DNA from 4 places in the Paenibacillus sp. y28 genome. Region 1 is predicted to be linked to each of the others. Evidence: predicted binding sites of a transcription regulator. Region 1 holds the regulator's gene; each other region holds the start of a gene.

Region 1 (4,647 bases):
GCAGCGCCGCCACAATGACAATCGTCCACAACGCCGCTTTTTTGGCCTTCATCAGACACCCGCGCTTCCTGTAATCCTTTCAAAGCAGCGCTGCGCTTCGTAACGGACCCGTTCTTCGTCAATTGTCAGACATTCCCCGCCGCGAACCAGCCATTTGCCGTCTACGCACACATCCGCCACATCCTTGGCGCTTGCGGAGTACACGACATGGGAAGCATAATCCGTACGAGGATAAAAGTGCGCCTGCTCCACATCCAGACTGATTAAATCAGCCTTCATTCCAGACTTCAGCACGCCTACATCGTCCAGCCAAATCGACTGCGCGCCGACCACGGTTCCCATCTTCAGCGCTTCTACTGCAGGCACGGCAACCGGATCCCCGGATACGCCTTTATGGATCAGCGCCGCCAGACGCATCTCCTCAAACATATCCAGGTTGTTATTGCTGGCAGGGCCATCCGTGCCAAGCGATACCTTCACTCCGGCCTTCAACAGATCCGGCACCCGGGCCACACCGCTGGCAAGCTTTAAGTTGCTGCCCGGATTGTGCGAGACGCGAACGTCGTATTTTTTCAAAATGGCGATTTCTTCATCCGTCAAATGCACTGCGTGAGCAACAAGCGCCGGACGCGAGAACAAGCCATGCTTCTCCAGATGGGCAACCGGACGCAACCCGTATTCCTGCTCATTTGCCAGCACCTCCTGGAGTGTTTCGGACATGTGTGTATGCAGCGGCAAATTCAGATCGTGCGCCACCTGCACGATTTGCTCCACATAGCCGGGAGAGCATGTGTAAGGCGCATGCGGAGACATCATTGCCGTAATACGGCCGCCTGCCCCGCCATGCCAATTCCGGGCGAATTCCGCAGCTTCCTTAAGCTTGTTCTGGGCAACCTCCTCCGGGCACCAATTGCCAATCACACCGCGTGTCAGGCAGGCGCGCAAGCCGCTTGATTCAACAGCCTGGGCGACCTGATCCATATGATCATACATATCCACGAAGCTCGTCGTTCCGCCCTTCACCATTTCCAGAATCGAGAGCTGCGTGCCCCATTTGACATCCTCGCCTGTAAACTTCGCTTCGTTCGGCCACATTTTCTCTTCGAGCCAAACCTTCAGCGCCAAATCATCCCCATAGCCCCGCAGCAGCGACATCGCTGCATGTCCGTGCGTATTGACAAGGCCGGGCATCCACAGCTTGCCCTTCCCTGAAATAATTTCCTTGTACGCTTCTCTCGGCTCGGGAGCCTGCTCCCCGACAAAGTCAATCCGGTTCCCGTCTAAAACGATAACGCCGCGCAAAAATGGGTTCTGCTCATCCATAGTCAGCACCAGCGCGTTCTCAATTAGTGTTTTTGTCAATAAAGTCGTCACCACATTTACCCTCGCTTTCTTCAATATAGTATACGAAAATCAGCACAGCTTCACAATAAACAACTCTTTTCAGGGCAAACTAGGTTAAGATTTTGTAAATTTTTGATTGCCAAGCTAATCGCGGATATGCTATTTTTATCCTTGGTTGCTTATGTAAGCTAACAGCCGGACTGGTACGAAAGGGGTTTCTTAACGATGCTGTTTAACAAAAAAGGAGACATCGATTTTTTCAATCTGCTCATTCAATCCGCAGAAAACGCGCTTAAAGCGTCGCAGATGTTCCGAAGCGCAATGATGGGCGACAAGCCGCCTGCCACCTACTATGCAGCGCTGAAGGAGCTGGAACACAAAGGCGACTCCATTACGCACGCGATTATGAAGGGCTTGAATAAAGTATTCATTACGCCGCTGGACCGGGAGGACATTATGGAGCTCGCCGCCAAGGTGGATGACGTCATGGACGGCATTGAAGCGACCATTGCTCGCTTCGACTACCTGAACATCGATTTTACAAATCAATACATGCGTGATTTCTCCGAAGTCATCGTCAAATCCTGCGAGCATATGCTGGAAGCCTTCAAGCTGCTTTCGAAGAAGAAGTACATCCAGCTTCAAGAGCATACCGTCATTATCAACAGCCTGGAGAATGACGCTGATGCTTTGATGCGTGAAGGCATCCGCGAAATTTTCACCACTCCGCGCGATCCCTATGAGGACTTCAAGCTGAAGGAATTGTATGAGCGCCTGGAGGAAACGACGGACGCCTGCGAGGACGTAGCGAACATTCTCGAAAGCGTCGTGCTCCGTTACTCCTAATATGCATCACACCCATGATCGGCAAGCCTACGGCAGCTGGTCTTTTTTTATGTCTGGCATACTCAATCCAGGTAATAAGCCAAGCTTTGCAGCTCTGTTGTCAGGTCTGTGTACTGAACCCGAACATGCTCCGGCACCTTAATGACCGCCGGCGCGAAATTCAAAATCGCCTCTACACCGGCCTCCACAAATTGATTAGCCACATTTTGCGCTTCCACCGCAGGAACCGTAATGATGCCGATTCGAACCTCTTGGCGCTTGATGGTTTCCTGCAGCTCCTGCATCGGCTGAACCCTCAAATGGCTAATCATTTCACCGATTTTCTCCGGAACCGCGTCAAAAACGGCCACGATCTGCATCCGGTCTTGAGAATAGACGTTGTAATTGCACAGCGCCCGGCCCAGATTGCCCGCTCCGACCAAAGCGACATGGACAGTGCGGTCAAGCTTCAGGATCTGGCTTATTTTTTCAATCAGATACGATACGTCATAGCCGATTCCTTTTTTGCCGAACTCCCCGAAATACGCCAAATCCTTACGGATTTGAGCCGGATTCAAATCAAGGCGCTGGCCTAAATCCTGCGATGACACGGTATGGATATCATTTTTTTGCAATTCATTCAAAAACCGGAGATATACCGGCAGCCGCCTTACGACGGCTTCGGAAATTTTCGGCGTTTTCATCAGACGGTTTCCCCCATCCATTCTTTGATACGCCCAACAAGCTGACCGGTCGGCATATGCTCAATCTTGGGCTTAGGCAGTGAATACAAGAAATATTTGCCGTATGATGACTCGATAACCCGGGTATCGTAGAGGATGACAATCCCTTTGTCCTTTTCCTTCCGGACCAGACGGCCAAAGCCCTGCTTGAAGCGGATAACCGCTTGCGGGACCGAATACCGCATAAAGGGATTCCCGCCGGATTGTTTTATTCGTTCGCACTTGGCTTCAACCAGTGGGTGTGTCGGCGGCTGAAAAGGCAGTCTCACGATAGCAAGCACACTAAGCGCTTCCCCGGGAATGTCGACTCCTTCCCAGAAGCTGCTGGTTCCGAGCAGCACGGCACGCGGCTGATTCTGGAACAGCTTGGTCAGCTTGGTCCGGTTTCCGGAATCCACCCCCTGCCCCAGCACGCTAATATTGTGCTCGCTCAGCTGCTCCTTCAGCGGGGCGTGCACCTGCTTCAGCATCCGGTTCGAGGTGAACAGCACCAGCATCCGGCCCTGCATCTCAACTGCAATGTCCTTTAAAGAGCCTACCAGCGCATTCAGGAAATGCTGATCCGCCACAGTGCCCCGCACACTCGGAAAATCACGCGGAACGATAACCAACGCCTGCTCCCGGTAATTAAACGGAGACAGCAGCTGGACGGTTTTCAGCTTTCCTGAGGCGTGAGCGGCATCGAGGCCAAGCTGCTCGCAGCTGTAAGCGAACGATTTATCGACCGACAGCGTCGCCGATGTCATGATGACGCTGTCTTTTGGCTCGAATATATATTCACCCAGAAGCTTGCTGACATCCACAGGCGCACAGTTGAGATGAATCGAGCGGCTTTTCAGAAACGGGCTTGCTTCCAGCCAGTAGACGTAATTATTGTCATTCATTTTCATGAAAAACCGCAGGTTATCCCGGGTCCGCTGCAAATCTTTACATACGCCGGAAACATCCGTAACAAGGCTTTGCAGCGACAGCTCCTCCTGATTTTCCTTCCATTCGCCGGTCAGACGGTCCAGCTGCTTCAGGAGCGTATTTAAATCCATATATATATTATCTTCCATAATAAGCAGATCGTCCCATTTTTCAGGAAGCAGCTCTTTTTTCATCCGCTGGACAAGCTGATTGTTTTCCCCTAGTCCGTCCATTTGCGGCTTCAGCTCTGTGAACAGCTGCTCGGTCAGCTGATCCCATTGCTCCTTAATTTTAATGGTCAGCTCACTCAGGCGGTCCAGCTCCGCAAGCCAGGCTTCCAGCTTCTCCGTCCCGTTTTCCTTCATCAAGCGGATGCGCAGCTGCGGCAGAAGTCCGGTCTTGCTGTCCTTATACAGCCACACCAGGGAATTGACCAGGGTGCCATAAAACACTTCCTGACCGAGATGGCGGCTGGCTACCTCCTCGAAGTGGTGGGCCTCGTCGATAACAAGCTGCTTATACGAAGGAAGCAGCCGGTTTTCAGCCTTCACATCGGTAAACAGGAGGGAATGATTCGTAATGACGATATCAGCTGTATTGGCCTCTTGCCGGGCTCGATGGTAGAAGCATTTCTTAAACCATGGACATGCCCGGTTCAGACAGGAGTCCGTATCACTGGCTACTGTTTGCCACAAGTGGCGTCCTTTGCCAGCCAAATTAAGCTCGTCGTCTTCACCATGCCCGGTCTCTCCGAGCCAAACGATGAGCTGAGCCGCACTGATTCGCTCTTCCTTATCCGTTTCCAGCTCAAGCTGAATGACACGCT
Region 2 (4,647 bases), on a different contig from region 1:
GGCAAGCAGCCGGGGCATGGTACTGTAACTATCGCTCCGAACGGACAGTGGGTGTACACACCGGAGCCGGGCTACAGCGGGAAGGATCGTTTTACTGTCGTTGTAACGGACGAGAATGGATCAGAGCAGGAGCTCCTCATCGATATTGATGTCGAGGAAGTTCCGCTCGGTGCGAACCGGGCCAAACCTGTAACGGGACAACAGCTTCCGAAAACAGGGGAAAGCAGCCATTGGTACATCGAAATGATTGGATTAGCTCTTATTGCTTTAGGATTTATTCTGAGAAAGAGATTAGTAAAAGGCAATTAAGCTTCGATTTTTAACAGCCCGCCAAACCTTGGCGGGCTGCTTGTTATATACCGCATAAATCACAATTTGATTCGGCTTCAATATCTTGCGATTTCATTGAAAAATGCGTACAACGGGCGGGAAGCAGGGGTATACTGTGATGGAGGTGATTCGAGTGAACAAGCGTGAGAAGCAGGGGCGTGAGGAGTATCTGGGCCTGGACCGCAGCCTGCAGGAGCATGTACGCGGGGAACACGTGACGGAGCGGCAGTGGCAGGCCATTGTTGCCAATGATGCCGCCTATGATGGTATGTTTTTTTATGCGGTTAAGACCACGGGAATTTTTTGCCGGCCATCCTGCAAGTCGAAGACGCCGAATAAGGAAAATGTATGGATATTCCCCACGCCTAAACATGCATTGTCCGCCCATTTCCGCCCTTGTAAACGGTGCAAGCCGACAGGGGAACGCCTGCCTGATACGGAGTGGGTAGCCCAAATGACGCAATACATCGACCAGAATTATAAAGAAGCACTGACACTGGGCCTCTTGGCAGACATGTGTCATGGGAGCCCATATCATCTGCACCGGACATTCAAGCGGGTAAAAGGCATTACGCCGATGGCGTACATCCAGCAGGTCCGCATGGGCCGTGCGAAGGAACTGCTGGCCGGTTCAGACGATCCGATGACAGATATTGTGGCGGATGTCGGGCTGCCGAATCTTCCTTATTTCATCACACTGTTTAAGAAAATGACCGGTTATACCCCGGCGGAATACCGCCGCACGAGCCGGAACAAGCGAGCGGCAGCGCTGTGCGATTCAGCAGAAGGGGGAAATGATGAAGACGGACCAACAGTACAAGCAGCCCAAATCACTTCTGAATAAAGGGAGCGGCTTTCTTGCGGATTACAGTCATTCATTGAATCCGTATACCGGCTGTTCGTTTGGCTGCTCGTATTGCTATGTGCGTCAAATGCCGGTTTCCATATTCCGCAAGGAGCCATGGGGGACGTGGGTAGACATGAAGAAGGGGGCGGCGGATATGTTACGGAAGGAGCTTCAGCGGGCCAAAGCCAAAGGAAAAGTGACCCTCTTCATGTCATCCAGCACGGACCCTTATCAGCCTGCCGAGTACAAGGAAAAAATAACGCGCGCTCTGCTGGAGGTTATGGCTGACGACCCCCCTGATTTTGTACTCGTGCAGACCCGCAGTCCGCTTGTCCGGCGGGACATTGATTTGCTGCAGCGCCTGCAGGACCGGGTGAGGGTTAGCATGACCGTAGAAACGGACCGGGAGGACATCCGCAAGCATTTTGCGCCGGGCGCGCCGCCGATCCAGGCCAGATTAAGGACGCTTCAGCTGTTGGCGGAGGCCGGTATTCCCGCTCAAGCGGCCATCGCTCCGCTGCTGCCGAGCACGGAGGCGTTTGCGGACAAGCTGCTGCCTCTGGTCAATCGGGTATGTATCGACGATTATTTCATGGGGGACGGCAGCGGCGGCAAACGGACGCGCCAGCTCGGAATACGCCGCTTATACGAGGAACTGGGGCTGGAGGAGTGGTATCATCCGGATGCTTATCGTATCGTTTACGAGAGATTCGTCCGCGTGTTTCCGGAAGGACAAGTTTTGCTCAGCAGGTACGGTTTTGCGCCTTGAATATTTGTGGTGAAAAGGCATGGACGGTTGCTTCTGCGGGGTCTATTTTTGCCGGGCCGTTAGTTCACAAGACGTTCAATAATAAGTGAAAAGAATCACAACCGTGTGACCTTTCTCACATGTTCCTGCTTCTCTTCCGTGTATACTCTCAACTATAGTCACAAGTTGATTGTTTAAGGAGGGGCCTCAATGGTAATGCACAAAAAGGAACAACTCGTTGTCATCGGAAATGGCATGGCCGGCATCAGTACGGTCGAACAAATATTGAAGCTGACCTCACGGTTTGAGATTACCGTGTTCGGGAGCGAGCCGCATCCCAATTATAACCGAATTATGCTATCCTATGTTCTGGACGGCAGCAAGACGATGGAGGATATTATCCTCAACGACTGGGACTGGTACAGGGATAACGGCATCAAGCTGCACGCCGGAACAACGGTTTCCCATATCGATGAGGAGAATAAGGAAGTCGTGACCACGCAAGGCATCCGTGTTCCTTACGATAAAGTAATCATTGCAACAGGCTCAAAGCCGTTTATTCTTCCGGTGCCCGGCGCAGAGAAGGAAGGCGTTGTCGGATTTCGGGATATCGCCGACTGCCATCATATGCTGGAAGCGGCCAAAGCCTGTAAGAAAGCGGCTGTTATCGGAGGCGGACTGCTTGGGCTGGAGGCTGCCAAAGGGCTTGTTCACCTTGGAATGGACGTAACGGTTGTCCATCTGATGGAGGATTTGATGGAACGGCAGCTGGATCGGCAGGCGTCCTCCATGCTGAAGGCGGAATTGGAGCGCCAAGGCATCCGGTTTCTTATGGGGGCACAGACGGTGGAGCTTACCGGGGGCGACCGTGTGGCCGGGCTGCGCTTTGCCGATGGCACCGGGCTGGAGGCAGAGTTTGTCGTGATGGCTGCAGGCATTAAGCCTGATTTCAGTGTGGCTGCGGCGAGCGGGATACAAACCAAACGGGGCATTGTGGTTAATGATTACATGCAAACATCGATGGCGAATGTTTATTCAGTCGGGGAATGTACGGAGCACCGCGGGATTTGCTACGGACTTGTCGCGCCGTTATTCGAGCAGGGCCTGGTGCTGGCTAAGCATGTGTGCGGCGTGGAAACCGCGCCTTATGAAGGCTCGGTGGTATCTACCAAGCTGAAGATCTCAGGTATCGACGTGTTCTCGACCGGCGAATTTATCGAAGGGCCGGAGCACAGGGTCATCACCAGCAGGGATGATTGGAGAGGCGCGTATAAGAAAATATTGCTCAAGGACCAGGTCATGGTGGGGGCTGTTTTGTTCGGGGATATTACCGACTCGGCCAATTTGCAGAAATGGGTTAAGCAGGGGGCGGTCATGACCGACGAACGGTATGCTTCGCTCATGGGAACCGGCTCCGGCTGCAGCCATAACGGCAGACCTTCTGCCGGAGTAGAGCAGATGGCCGACGACGAAATCGTCTGCGGCTGTAACGGCGTCACCAAAAAAACGATTGTTGATGTCATTACCGAGAAGCAATTGACGACCGTCGAAGAAATTAAGGCCTGCACCGGAGCGACCCGCTCGTGCGGAGGCTGTAAGCCGGTGGTGGAGCAAATGCTGCAGTATGTGCTTGGCGATGGCTTCAAGGCAGCGGCAAAGCAGGGAATTTGCGGCTGCACCACACTCGGACGTGATGAGATTGTGGCGGAGATAAAGGCGAAGGGGCTCACAACGACGAAGGAAGTTATGCATGTGCTAAACTGGAGCCAAACGGAGGGCTGCTCCAAATGCCGTCCGGCCCTGAATTATTATTTGGGTATGCTGTACCCCGATACCTTCGAAGATGAAAAGGAATCCCGCTTTGTAAATGAACGCATGGGCGCCAATATTCAGAAGGACGGCACGTTCACGGTCGTACCGCGTATGTATGGCGGAGTGACCACACCGGAAGAGCTGAAGAAAATCGCCGACGTTTCTCTGAAATATGAGGTTAAGGCGGTCAAGGTGACAGGCGGGCAGCGGCTCGATCTGATCGGGGTGAAAAAAGAGGATTTGCCGAAGGTCTGGGCAGAGCTCGACATGCCGTCAGGGTATGCATACGCCAAATCACTCCGGACCGTCAAGACGTGTGTCGGATCGCAATTTTGCCGCTTCGGCACGCAGGATTCCATGGGGATGGGAGCGCTGCTGGAACGCAAGTTTGAACGTCTGGATTTCCCGGCCAAATTCAAGATGGCTGTAAACGGCTGTCCGCGGAATTGCGCAGAATCCTGCACAAAGGATATCGGCATTGTCGGAAACGATGGCGGGTGGGAAATTTTCATCGGCGGGAACGGCGGGGTCAAAGCCCGGCTTGCCGATTCACTTTGCAAGGTGAAGACGGACCAGGAATTAATGGACCTGTGCGCCGCTGTCATGCAATATTACCGGGAAACGGGCAATTATTTGGAGAGAACCTCGGAATGGGTGGAGCGTATGGGGCTCGATAATATCCGCCAGGCCGTGGTGGAGGACACCGGGAACCGGAAGGCGCTAGTAACCCGTATTGAATTCGCGCTGCATCAGGTAGAAGAGCCATGGACAAAAATGCTCAGGGACGCTGAAGTCAGCAGCGCTTTATTCGAGCAATTGCAAATTCATTCGAAAGCTTAGCTGGACGATGCATAAGGAGGGACAAACGATGAAAAGCCAAGAGGCCTTTTATCCGGTAGGCAGGCTGGAG
Region 3 (4,647 bases), on a different contig from region 1:
GAACGACGATCCAGGTTAACTCCAGCTGGAAGCAGATGATGGGCTACGAATGGGAAACCGGTCCGGCAGTCAACTTGACATTGGAGCAGCTGGATGCCCGAATACATTCTTTGGTCAAACATGCAGAGGCGCTTCAGCAGTATATTCTCGATCTTGTTGAGGGGCGGGGGACCGGGCGGGAGCGCCTGATTTATGAGATGACAGCTCCGCAGCCGCGTGTTGTCCAAATCTACAGCGAGCCGCTGTATACCGGAGATGAGCACGTAGGGATGCTGCTTGTGCATCGTGACATTACCAAAGAATATGAGGCCGACCAGCTGAAATCGGAGTTTGTCAGTACGGTCAGCCATGAGCTGCGGACACCGCTGGCGAGCGTTCTCGGCTTTGCCGAGCTGCTGCTGCATAAACAGCTTACACCGGAAAGACAAAAGAAATACATCGGGACGATTCATCAGGAAGCAAACCGGCTCACTTCCCTCATTAATAACTTCCTGGATCTCCAGCGGATGGAGTCGCGCAAGCAGACGTATGATTTCAGCATGATGAATATGGCGGATGCCATTCGGGAAACCATGGAGCTGCAGCGTGTGAACGCGCCGAATCACCGGTTTGAATTCAAGCCCGGCCTGGAGGATGCGCATGTGAATGCCGATCCGGATAAAATGAAGCAGGTGCTGATGAATGTGATCGGCAATGCGATCAAATATTCACCGGATGGCGGTACAGTGTCTGTTCAATTGAGACGCGAGGACGCCAACTTATGCATTGACATAACGGACGAGGGTTTAGGAATTCCGGCGGAGGCGCTGCCGAAGCTGTTTCACAAATTTTATCGGGTGGATAACTCGGATCGCCGGGAGATTGGCGGAACGGGGCTGGGGCTTGCCATTGTGAAGGAAATTATGAACATTCACGGCGGAGACGTCAAGGCGTCGTCGGTGTACGGGCAAGGCAGCACCTTTACGCTGCTGCTGCCGCTGGCCGGTCCGGCCTATGAGTCAATGGCATTGGCCGCACAATCGGCAGCCCAGGGCAAGGGTCCGGTCTACATTGTCGAGGACGATGCGAGCTTGTCCGATCTGCTGGCGGAGGAATTGACGGAGAGCGGCTATCATGTCGTTCAGTTTGCCCGGGGCGAAGAGGCGCTAAAGGCGATGTCGGAGACGGTTCCCGCAGCCGTTGTGCTGGATCTGGTGCTGGCTCACGGCATGAGCGGCTGGGCTGTCATTGAACAGATGAAGCATAGTGATTTGCTGAAGCATGTGCCGATTTTGGTTTCCAGCGCTTTTGAAGAAAAAGAGCGGGCTCAGGATCTCGGGGCCAGAGGGTACCTGGTCAAGCCGTATCAGCCGCATAAGCTGTCCAAAGCGCTGCTGAGGATCATGGCGGATGAAAGTGTGCAAGGCCCGATTTATGTGCCGGAATCGATAAGCTGAACCCATAAGAAAGGGAGCCCGCGGGGGCTCCCTTTCTACAACCAGCCGTAGCTCGAGCCGGCTTTTTTATTTTTCACGAACGGTTCTAATCGACGCGGGTGGTGTGAGTTTTATGACTTGCTTTACCGCCCCAAGGTGTGCCCAGCAGCGGAAGCGCCCAGCGATCCAGACCATACCAGCCAGCGTTTTTCCAGGCTAATACGAGCCAAGTGGCAAGAATAAACAGCAGCGGGTTTGTGCTGAGTGTTCCGGCGAACAAAAAGCTGACGTTCATAATGGCGCCGAAGAATGCCGCAATTCCGGTAAGGAGACCCAAAATCAGGCCCAGTCCGACCAGCAGCTCGCCGAAAGCGACCATATAGGCAAAAATCTTGGCATTGGGAAGCACGAAGCTTTCCAGAAACCCTGCATACCAGCCGGTAACATCCTTGCCTGACTCAGCCTTGGCCAGCGCGCCCTTGACGAAGCTCTGCAGGGCCGAGCCTGCGTTGTCTCCCGTCCATGCCGGGCTGGTCACTTTTTTCCAGCCTGCCGTAATCCACGCATAGCCAAGGTACAAGCGGATAACGAGCCAGATGAGCCCCGCTCTTGTACTGCTGAATAAAAAGCGGGATACCGGATTTTCCGGAATGTGAATTTCTTTTTGCATATGAACAACTACCTCCCCATAAATGAACGCCTGAACAACGGCTTCTTCTCTCTTATCGTTTATTATAGGCGTAGACAGGTTACATTTGATGTGATATTTATCACACCCTGTACAGTAATTACAATTCTGGCTGTTGCCTGACAGGGTGGACTTCTTGGGGACATTTGGTACAATGAGGGGGAGGCTTCTACAGAACGGAAGCCTTCTTTATTTTGGATAAAGGGAGGAAGCAGCATGATGAAGACACAGCACCGCAGCAGCATGAAAGTGCGCAGGCCGCAAATAGGAGGTGATATCTACTATGAACCATAGCCAAGCGTGGATGAAAACGATGAAGCGAATGGACGGGTCTCCGTCAGATTGGCATAGCGCAGCTAGAAAGCGGTTTCATTATTATTCTCCGAACGGCATGAAGCGCCCCCTGACGGGCGGCCTGCTTGATGCTACTCCTCCGGCTGCAGCGCGATTGAAGCAGCCGCCTTCTTTTTGCGAAAGGAGGGAATTCCAATGAACCTCAAAGAAATCGATCTCCCCGGCATTGGCCGGAAATATTCCTTGATTACCGAAGCAGGCGATCATCTGGTCGTTATTGTACACAACGATGAGCGCCGGGAGCTGTATCATATGAATGCCGACGATCCTGATGAAGTGCAGTCGGTCCTCACGCTGGACGATGAGGAAGCCCGCGTGCTTTCTTCCATTATTGGCGGAATGACCTATAAGCCCAAGGCGCTGGAGCAGCTGGAAATGGTGCTGGACGGCCTAATCATTGAATGGATTCGGGTTGATACCCGGTTTCAATGCATCGGCAGGCCGATCGGCGAACTGAATATCCGGCAAAAGACCGGAGCAACCATTATTGCGGTGCAGGACAAAAGCCGAACGACGCACATTAGTCCCGGGCCGGATCACATCTTCACTGCCGGAGCAACGGTTGTTGTTGCCGGCGAACGGACGCAGCTGTCCAAGCTGAAGCAGCTGCTTCTGGACGGCGGTCGATAGCCGATGGATACGATTATTTTTGAGGTCGGTCTGGCGCTGGTTTTAATTACGCTGGTCGCTTTTTTGTCCGCTAAGCTGCGGTTCTCGGTCATTCCCTTTTATATTTTGATTGGAATGGCTGTCGGGCCGCATGCCCCTCATTTCTGGATTATAGATTTGCGTTTCATTGAAAGCTCCGCCGTTATCGATTTTATGGGGCGGCTTGGCATTTTGTTTCTATTGTTTTATTTGGGGCTGGAGTTTTCCGTCGCGAGGCTGCTTAAATCAGGCAAGACGATCGTTGTGGGCGGCCTGTGCTATGTCGCGCTTAACTTCGCTTCAGGTCTCCTGCTCAGCTGGATGATGGGGCTTCCGCTGAAAGAGATGCTTGTGGTGTGCGGGATTATGACCAGCTCCTCGACAGCCATTGTGGCCAAGGTGCTCGTTGATTTGAAGCGGACAGCCAATCCGGAGACAGAAATTATTATGGGCATGATTATGTTCGACGATTTGTTTATCGCGATTCATATTTCGATTTTGTCCGGATTGCTGCTGAGCGGGGCAACCTCGCTTACGGGGGTTCTGCTGGTTGCATTATCAGCCTTTTTGTTCATTGTGCTGTTTCTCGTTATCGGGAGAAGGCTGGTTAAGCATGTGGATAAGGCGCTCAGTGTGCCTTCCTCCGAGCTCTTCCTGCTTACGGTTATGACGCTGCTGTTTCTCGTAGCGGGCTTCTCGGAAACACTTCATGTCGCAGAGGCCATCGGCGCCTTGATGATTGGCCTGGTGCTGGGGGAATCAGCTCATGTGAAGCGGATTGAGCATTTTGTCATGCCGTTCCGCGATTTTTTCGGCGCATTGTTTTTTTTCAGCTTCGGTTTAACGATCGAGCCGACGGCGCTGGGAGGGGCTGTCCTGATGGCGGTCCTTGCTGTCATCCTGACACTCCTGTGCAACCTGTTTGCCGGGTTTATCGCAGGCCGGCTTTCCGGCGTATCACCGCGTGCCTCGTTAAACGTAGGCTTCACCCTAGTGTCGCGGGGCGAATTCTCTATTATTATGGCTAATCTGGGCAAAGCCGGCGGATTGCTGCCCGCGATTCAGTCCTTTGCCGTGCTTTATGTACTGCTGCTCGCGATACTCGGCCCGCTGCTGGCGAAGGAATCCAAAGGAATATACGGGATTTACGAGCGGTTGACGAAGCGGAAACGAGCCAAGGATGAGACGGGGAGCGGATAAGCCGCAGTCATGTTTTGCCGTAAGGCGGAATTGAAAATGAAAGAAGAAGAACCTCCAGGTCACAGAAAAGGTATGCTGCCCTTTAGCAGTCTGTGTTAAGCAATGACACTCATGGCATGCTTAACAAGGGGAGCCTATCTAGAGTGAGCATGGAGGTTCTTCGGCGTGCGATTCGTTTCTCCGTCAGGGGATGCTGCTGGTCTTTGGTTGTTTGTCAGGTTTAGTATAGCTCCAGCCGGACTAGCTTGTAATCTGCATCCGTGTCAATGCGCCTTCAAAGGATACATCGATGGAATTGTTGCCGGTAACATAGCGCCACAGCTTGGCCCGGAGAATATGCTC
Region 4 (4,647 bases), on a different contig from region 1:
TTCTCGCGTATTCAAAGGACGCGGAGCGGCTGAAGCAGGAAGCGCTGGACTACAATGTGAGCTCCATGGATATTTTCCGGGCGAGGGTGGTCAATCTGAAGGCGGCTGCCACTGACATTCTGATGAAGGCGAAGCAGGAATCAGCGAAGGAGCGCCAGAGGCCGGCCCAGGTTACGCCGGGGATGTACAAGTCGGGCATGCCGGAGCATTTCTCCAAGCTGCTTGGTGAAACCGAGCTCCAGTATATGCAGAGCATTGACCAGCGGTATCAAGTCGACAAGTAATCAAACAAAAGTAATCAAACAAAAAGTAATCAAACAAAAAGTAATCAAACAAAAAGTAATAAACAAAAAGTAATCAAACAAACAAAGCCAGCCTTTGGCTTCACCACGTGGTGAAGCCAAAGGCTGGCTTCTTTAATGGACATTCATTTCACAGACGTACCTCGTCGGTAAGTCCCGCTTACCGGCAATTACTCCGAGATCGATTGAATCAGGTCCTTCAGCTTGTTTGCAGAGCGGTGCAGCAGCTCCTTTTCCTGCTCGGACAGCTGGATATCCAGCACCTGCCGGACGCCCTGCCGGTCCACAATGCAAGGCACGCCGAGATACACATCGGATACGCCGTGATAGTTATCGAGCAGGGTCGATACGCACAGCACGGCGGATTCGTTCCTGAGAATGGCCGTGACGATGCGGTCAAGCGCCAGGGCGATTGCATAGTAGGTCGCGCCTTTGGCTTCGATAATCTGATAAGCGGCATCGCGGGTGTTGGTAAAAATTTCGTTCTTCGCTTCTTCACTGAGCGTAATCTCTGAACCGGCCACGTTAGCCAGACTCCACACCGGCAGCTCGGAATCGCCGTGCTCCCCGATGATGTGCGCGTGCACGCTGCGCGGGTCGAGATCCAGCTCCTCGCCAATCAGATAACGGAAGCGGGCGCTGTCCAGCAGGGTGCCGGAGCCGATGACCCGGTTGACCGGCCAGTTCGATTTTTTCAAGGAGAAGTAGCTCATAATATCGACCGGATTGGTGGCGAGAAGCAGAATTCCGTCTTCGTTATATTTCAATACCTCTGAAATAATGCTTTCATAGATAGCAACATTGCGCTTCAGCAGGTTGACACGGGTCTCACCCGGCTTCTGGGCGGCTCCGGCGGTTATGATGATGATATCCGCATCGCGGCAGTCCTCGTACGTGCCGGCCCAAACCTTGGTGCCGCCGATAAACGGCAGGCCGTGATTCATATCAAGCGCATCCCCGACTGCTTTTGCATGGTTGGCATCGATAAGGACGAGCTCATCCATTCTGCCCCGCAGCAGGAGCGTATAAGCGGTAGTGGAGCCAACGGCGCCAACGCCGATAATGACGATTCTTGTTTTTTTCATTTGGAAATCTCCTCTTCAAACGGTTTGTTAACGAAATAATACATAAAGCCCATCAGCAGCGCCCCGCCTGCAAGGTTTCCAAGCGTTACGGGCACCATATTATGAAGCAAATTGGCGACCGACATGGCCGGAGGATGCTCCAGGACCAGCGCGATGGCGAACGTGCACATATTGGCGATGCTGTGCTCATAGCCCGAAATAAAGAAGCAGAATACAAACAGCATCATTGTAAACAGCTTGGGCCCGTCTCCTTGCAGCCCCATCGGGATAAAGAAGGCCAGGCATACGAGCCAGTTACACAACAGCGCGCGGAAAAACAGCTCCAGTACCGGCGCCTCCAGCTTTTTGTCGACGACACTCAGCAGAAAGCCGTTGACACTCGGGTCCTTGAACAGTCCCGTCGTCCAAATCAGGAAGGCGAAGAAGAGCGCGCCAATCAGGTTGCCCGCATAGCTCATCAGCCACAGCTTGATCACTTCGCCCCAGCGCAGCTTCTTCCTCAGCGCAGCAAATGTGTAGTAGAACGTATTGCCGGTGAATAAGTCGCCGCCTCCGTAAGCGATCAGGATAATCGCGCCGCCGAAGGTAAGCGCGGCCATCGGGTACGTAAGGGGCGAATGCTCCAAATAAAAGAAGCTTCCCGTTTTGAAGGCCACAATGACCCCGAACCCGATAAACATACTGGCCAGCATCGCACGCAGGAGGTAGCGCACTTTACTCGCTTGAAACACGCGATGCTTTTTTAAAGCCAGCTTCTCGACTTGTTGTAATGGAACGTGTTCCATCCCGCATGAACGCTCCTTTCTGGTAGACATAGCCATACTTTAACATGGTTAGGATCGGATGTTCTGTGACAAATATCACACACCGGCAAGGCTCGAAGGCCTTTAACTAAATTTGATATTTTTTTGACCAAAAAGTGAAAATTATTTGAACAAATTCATATCCTATAGTATACTGAAATCAAAGAAAGCACTTTCACACAGTTTGGAGTGATTACAATGGCGACAAAAACTGCATCATCTTCAGAAGTTACCCCGGACGCACGGGATGTAGGTCGTCTGGTTAAGCTGATGACCGCAGCGGCGTGGTTTTTCCTGGGCCTCGGCATCGCACTTAGCCTGTATAGCATTGAACATTTTAGTGAAGAGAACACTGCGCTTATGGTCGGGCTCGGATTTATGGTAGGCAGTGTCTTCATTTACGTTATTCGTACGGCGATTCATTTGGTTCATTCACGGGCGGAATCAGAGAACGAATAGGCGTTGCGAACGAGTTTCTACCTATTATAATGGGTGACTCGCGGAGCCCCCCCGCTTTTAGCCATCTGGCTAAAGGCGGGGGGCTTTCTTTGTAATCGTTTCAAGATATGGCGGCGCGGTGACAAAATTTTTTCAAAAGTAAGGCGATACTTTGACGTATTTGTAAACACAGGAGAGAAGTTCGCTCATATCTGTTATGGTATATGTAGCAAAGAACAATTTTGATTTTGGCAGGCGGATGAATGAACGCTTTCGCACGAATGGGGAGGATCGCCAATGCAGAAACCGAAACAAGTTTTTCGGGTCGCAATACCGGTTTTGTTTATGTTCATGATCTTGCTTTTGTCTGGCTGTAGCAGCGATTTGATGGTCATGGACCCGAAAGGGCCTATCGGACAAAGCCAGAAGGATTTAATTATTATTTCGTCCGTGTTATGCGGCATTATTCTGGTGCCGGTGCTTGCCTTGACCGCCTACATCGTATGGCGTTACCGGGATGTGCCGAACAACAGCGCCAGCTACCAGCCTAACTGGTCCCACAGTACGAAGATGGAAGTAGTCTGGTGGGGCATACCGATTGTCATTATCATTATTTTGGCGGCGATAACAGCGAAGTATACGTTTGCTTTAGAGCCCTCCAAGCCGATTGAGTCGACCAAGAAGGCCATTACGATTCAGGCGACCTCGCTCGACTGGAAATGGCTGTTTACTTATCCGGAGCAGGGAATTGCTACGGTCAATACATTGCAAATTCCAGAGGATGTTCCGATTCGTTTTGAATTGACATCGGATGCGCCGATGAACTCGTTCTGGATTCCGCAGCTTGGCGGCCAGATGTACACGATGTCCGGCATGGCAATGACTTTGTATTTACAAGCGGATGAGCAGGGCGTATACTACGGCTCTGGAGCGAACTTCAGCGGCGAGCATTTCGCCCAAATGAAATTCGATGTGAAGGTAACCTCGCAAAGTGAGTTTGATAACTGGGCTGCGGGCATTAAGAAATCCGCCTCCGCGCTCACGATTGACAAATATAATGCCTTGGCGAAGCCTGGCACATCCGACATTCAGTACTTCTCTTCCTTCCCGGAAGGCTTATTCCAAAAAATTGTGACCAAGTACGCTGTCAATGTGCATAATCACACCGGCGAAAGGGAAGGACAAGGCGCGGGAGCACAGCGAACCGGGATTGAGCCTGCAGGCAAGCAGGCGCCTGCGGCTGCACCGCAGTCCAGGCCCTGACGCAGGGGATGAAGAACGGTAAAGAACGCCTTTGGCGGCAAAGGAAATCAAGGACCCGATCAGCGTGAGCGGGCGGGTCTAGATTCCAGAGCCGCGGGCAGCTTGCTTTACCCTGCTTTCAGGATGAGGCATTAAAACAGTCGAAAGGAAGTCTGATCATGCTGGATCAAATCAAACAATTCGCCTCGGAATTTTTCGTAACAGGCGATCCGCTGATTTTGGGCGCGCAGGTTAGTATCGCCATTGCGATGGTAGCTATCGTATTCGTGCTCTTCTACTTCAAGAAATGGGGCTGGCTCTGGCGTGAATGGCTGACTACTGTTGACCATAAGCGGGTCGGTATTATGTACATCCTCTGCTCCATTCTGATGCTGTTCCGCGGCGGTGTTGACGCGCTGCTGATGCGGGTTCAGCTGGCCGTTCCGGATGCGCAGTTTTTGCATGCGGAGCACTATAATCAGATTTTTACAACGCACGGCGTAATTATGATTTTATTTATGGCGATGCCGCTGATGTTCGGCTTGTTCAACATTGCCGTACCGCTCCAAATCGGGGCGCGCGACGTTGCTTATCCGTTCCTGAATGCACTTAGCTTCTGGCTGTTCTTCTGGGGCGCGATGCTGTTTAACGTTTCCTTCGTAATCGGGGGTTCGCCGGATGCCGGCTGGCTCTCTTATCCGCCGCTTTCGGAGCTGTCGCACAGCCCGGGTGTCGGACAAAACTTCTATATTTGGGGCATTCAGATTTCCGGTATCG

Evidence for each region. Region 1 encodes Rex, which represses fermentation and respiration genes when NADH is low (regulators of the CRP and FNR family bind a similar motif). Its sites were predicted from a motif close to TTGTGAAATATTTCACAA; they were not measured.
Region 2: the regulator Rex is predicted to act here: its motif matches at 2,030-2,047, upstream of nirB (nitrite reductase large subunit NirB).
Region 3: the regulator Rex is predicted to act here: its motif matches at 2,174-2,191, upstream of WBG83_RS07200 (DoxX family membrane protein).
Region 4: the regulator Rex is predicted to act here: its motif matches at 2,316-2,333, upstream of WBG83_RS07540 (formate/nitrite transporter family protein).

What each region holds. Positions count from the first base shown of each region.
Region 1 covers NZ_JBBBNV010000001.1:503,438-508,084, forward strand. Annotated here, with positions in the region: gene WBG83_RS02200 (hypothetical protein) at 1-52, opposite strand, end outside; gene WBG83_RS02205 (amidohydrolase) at 52-1,323, opposite strand; gene WBG83_RS02210 (DUF47 domain-containing protein) at 1,570-2,190, shown strand; gene WBG83_RS02215 (redox-sensing transcriptional repressor Rex) at 2,253-2,873, opposite strand; gene dinG (ATP-dependent DNA helicase DinG) at 2,873-4,647, opposite strand, start outside.
Region 2 covers NZ_JBBBNV010000002.1:37,152-41,798, forward strand. Annotated here, with positions in the region: gene WBG83_RS03335 (collagen binding domain-containing protein) at 1-309, shown strand, start outside; gene WBG83_RS03340 (bifunctional transcriptional activator/DNA repair enzyme AdaA) at 449-1,174, shown strand; gene WBG83_RS03345 (SPL family radical SAM protein) at 1,128-1,946, shown strand; gene nirB (nitrite reductase large subunit NirB) at 2,136-4,577, shown strand; gene nirD (nitrite reductase small subunit NirD) at 4,606-4,647, shown strand, end outside.
Region 3 covers NZ_JBBBNV010000006.1:3,782-8,428, forward strand. Annotated here, with positions in the region: gene WBG83_RS07195 (ATP-binding protein) at 1-1,436, shown strand, start outside; gene WBG83_RS07200 (DoxX family membrane protein) at 1,522-2,085, opposite strand; gene WBG83_RS07205 (cation:proton antiporter regulatory subunit) at 2,593-3,087, shown strand; gene WBG83_RS07210 (cation:proton antiporter) at 3,091-4,305, shown strand; gene WBG83_RS07215 (phytanoyl-CoA dioxygenase family protein) at 4,546-4,647, opposite strand, start outside.
Region 4 covers NZ_JBBBNV010000006.1:86,740-91,386, forward strand. Annotated here, with positions in the region: gene WBG83_RS07530 (DUF3829 domain-containing protein) at 1-284, shown strand, start outside; gene WBG83_RS07535 (L-lactate dehydrogenase) at 473-1,387, opposite strand; gene WBG83_RS07540 (formate/nitrite transporter family protein) at 1,384-2,172, opposite strand; gene WBG83_RS07545 (hypothetical protein) at 2,389-2,649, shown strand; gene cyoA (ubiquinol oxidase subunit II) at 2,926-3,891, shown strand; gene WBG83_RS07555 (cbb3-type cytochrome c oxidase subunit I) at 4,050-4,647, shown strand, end outside.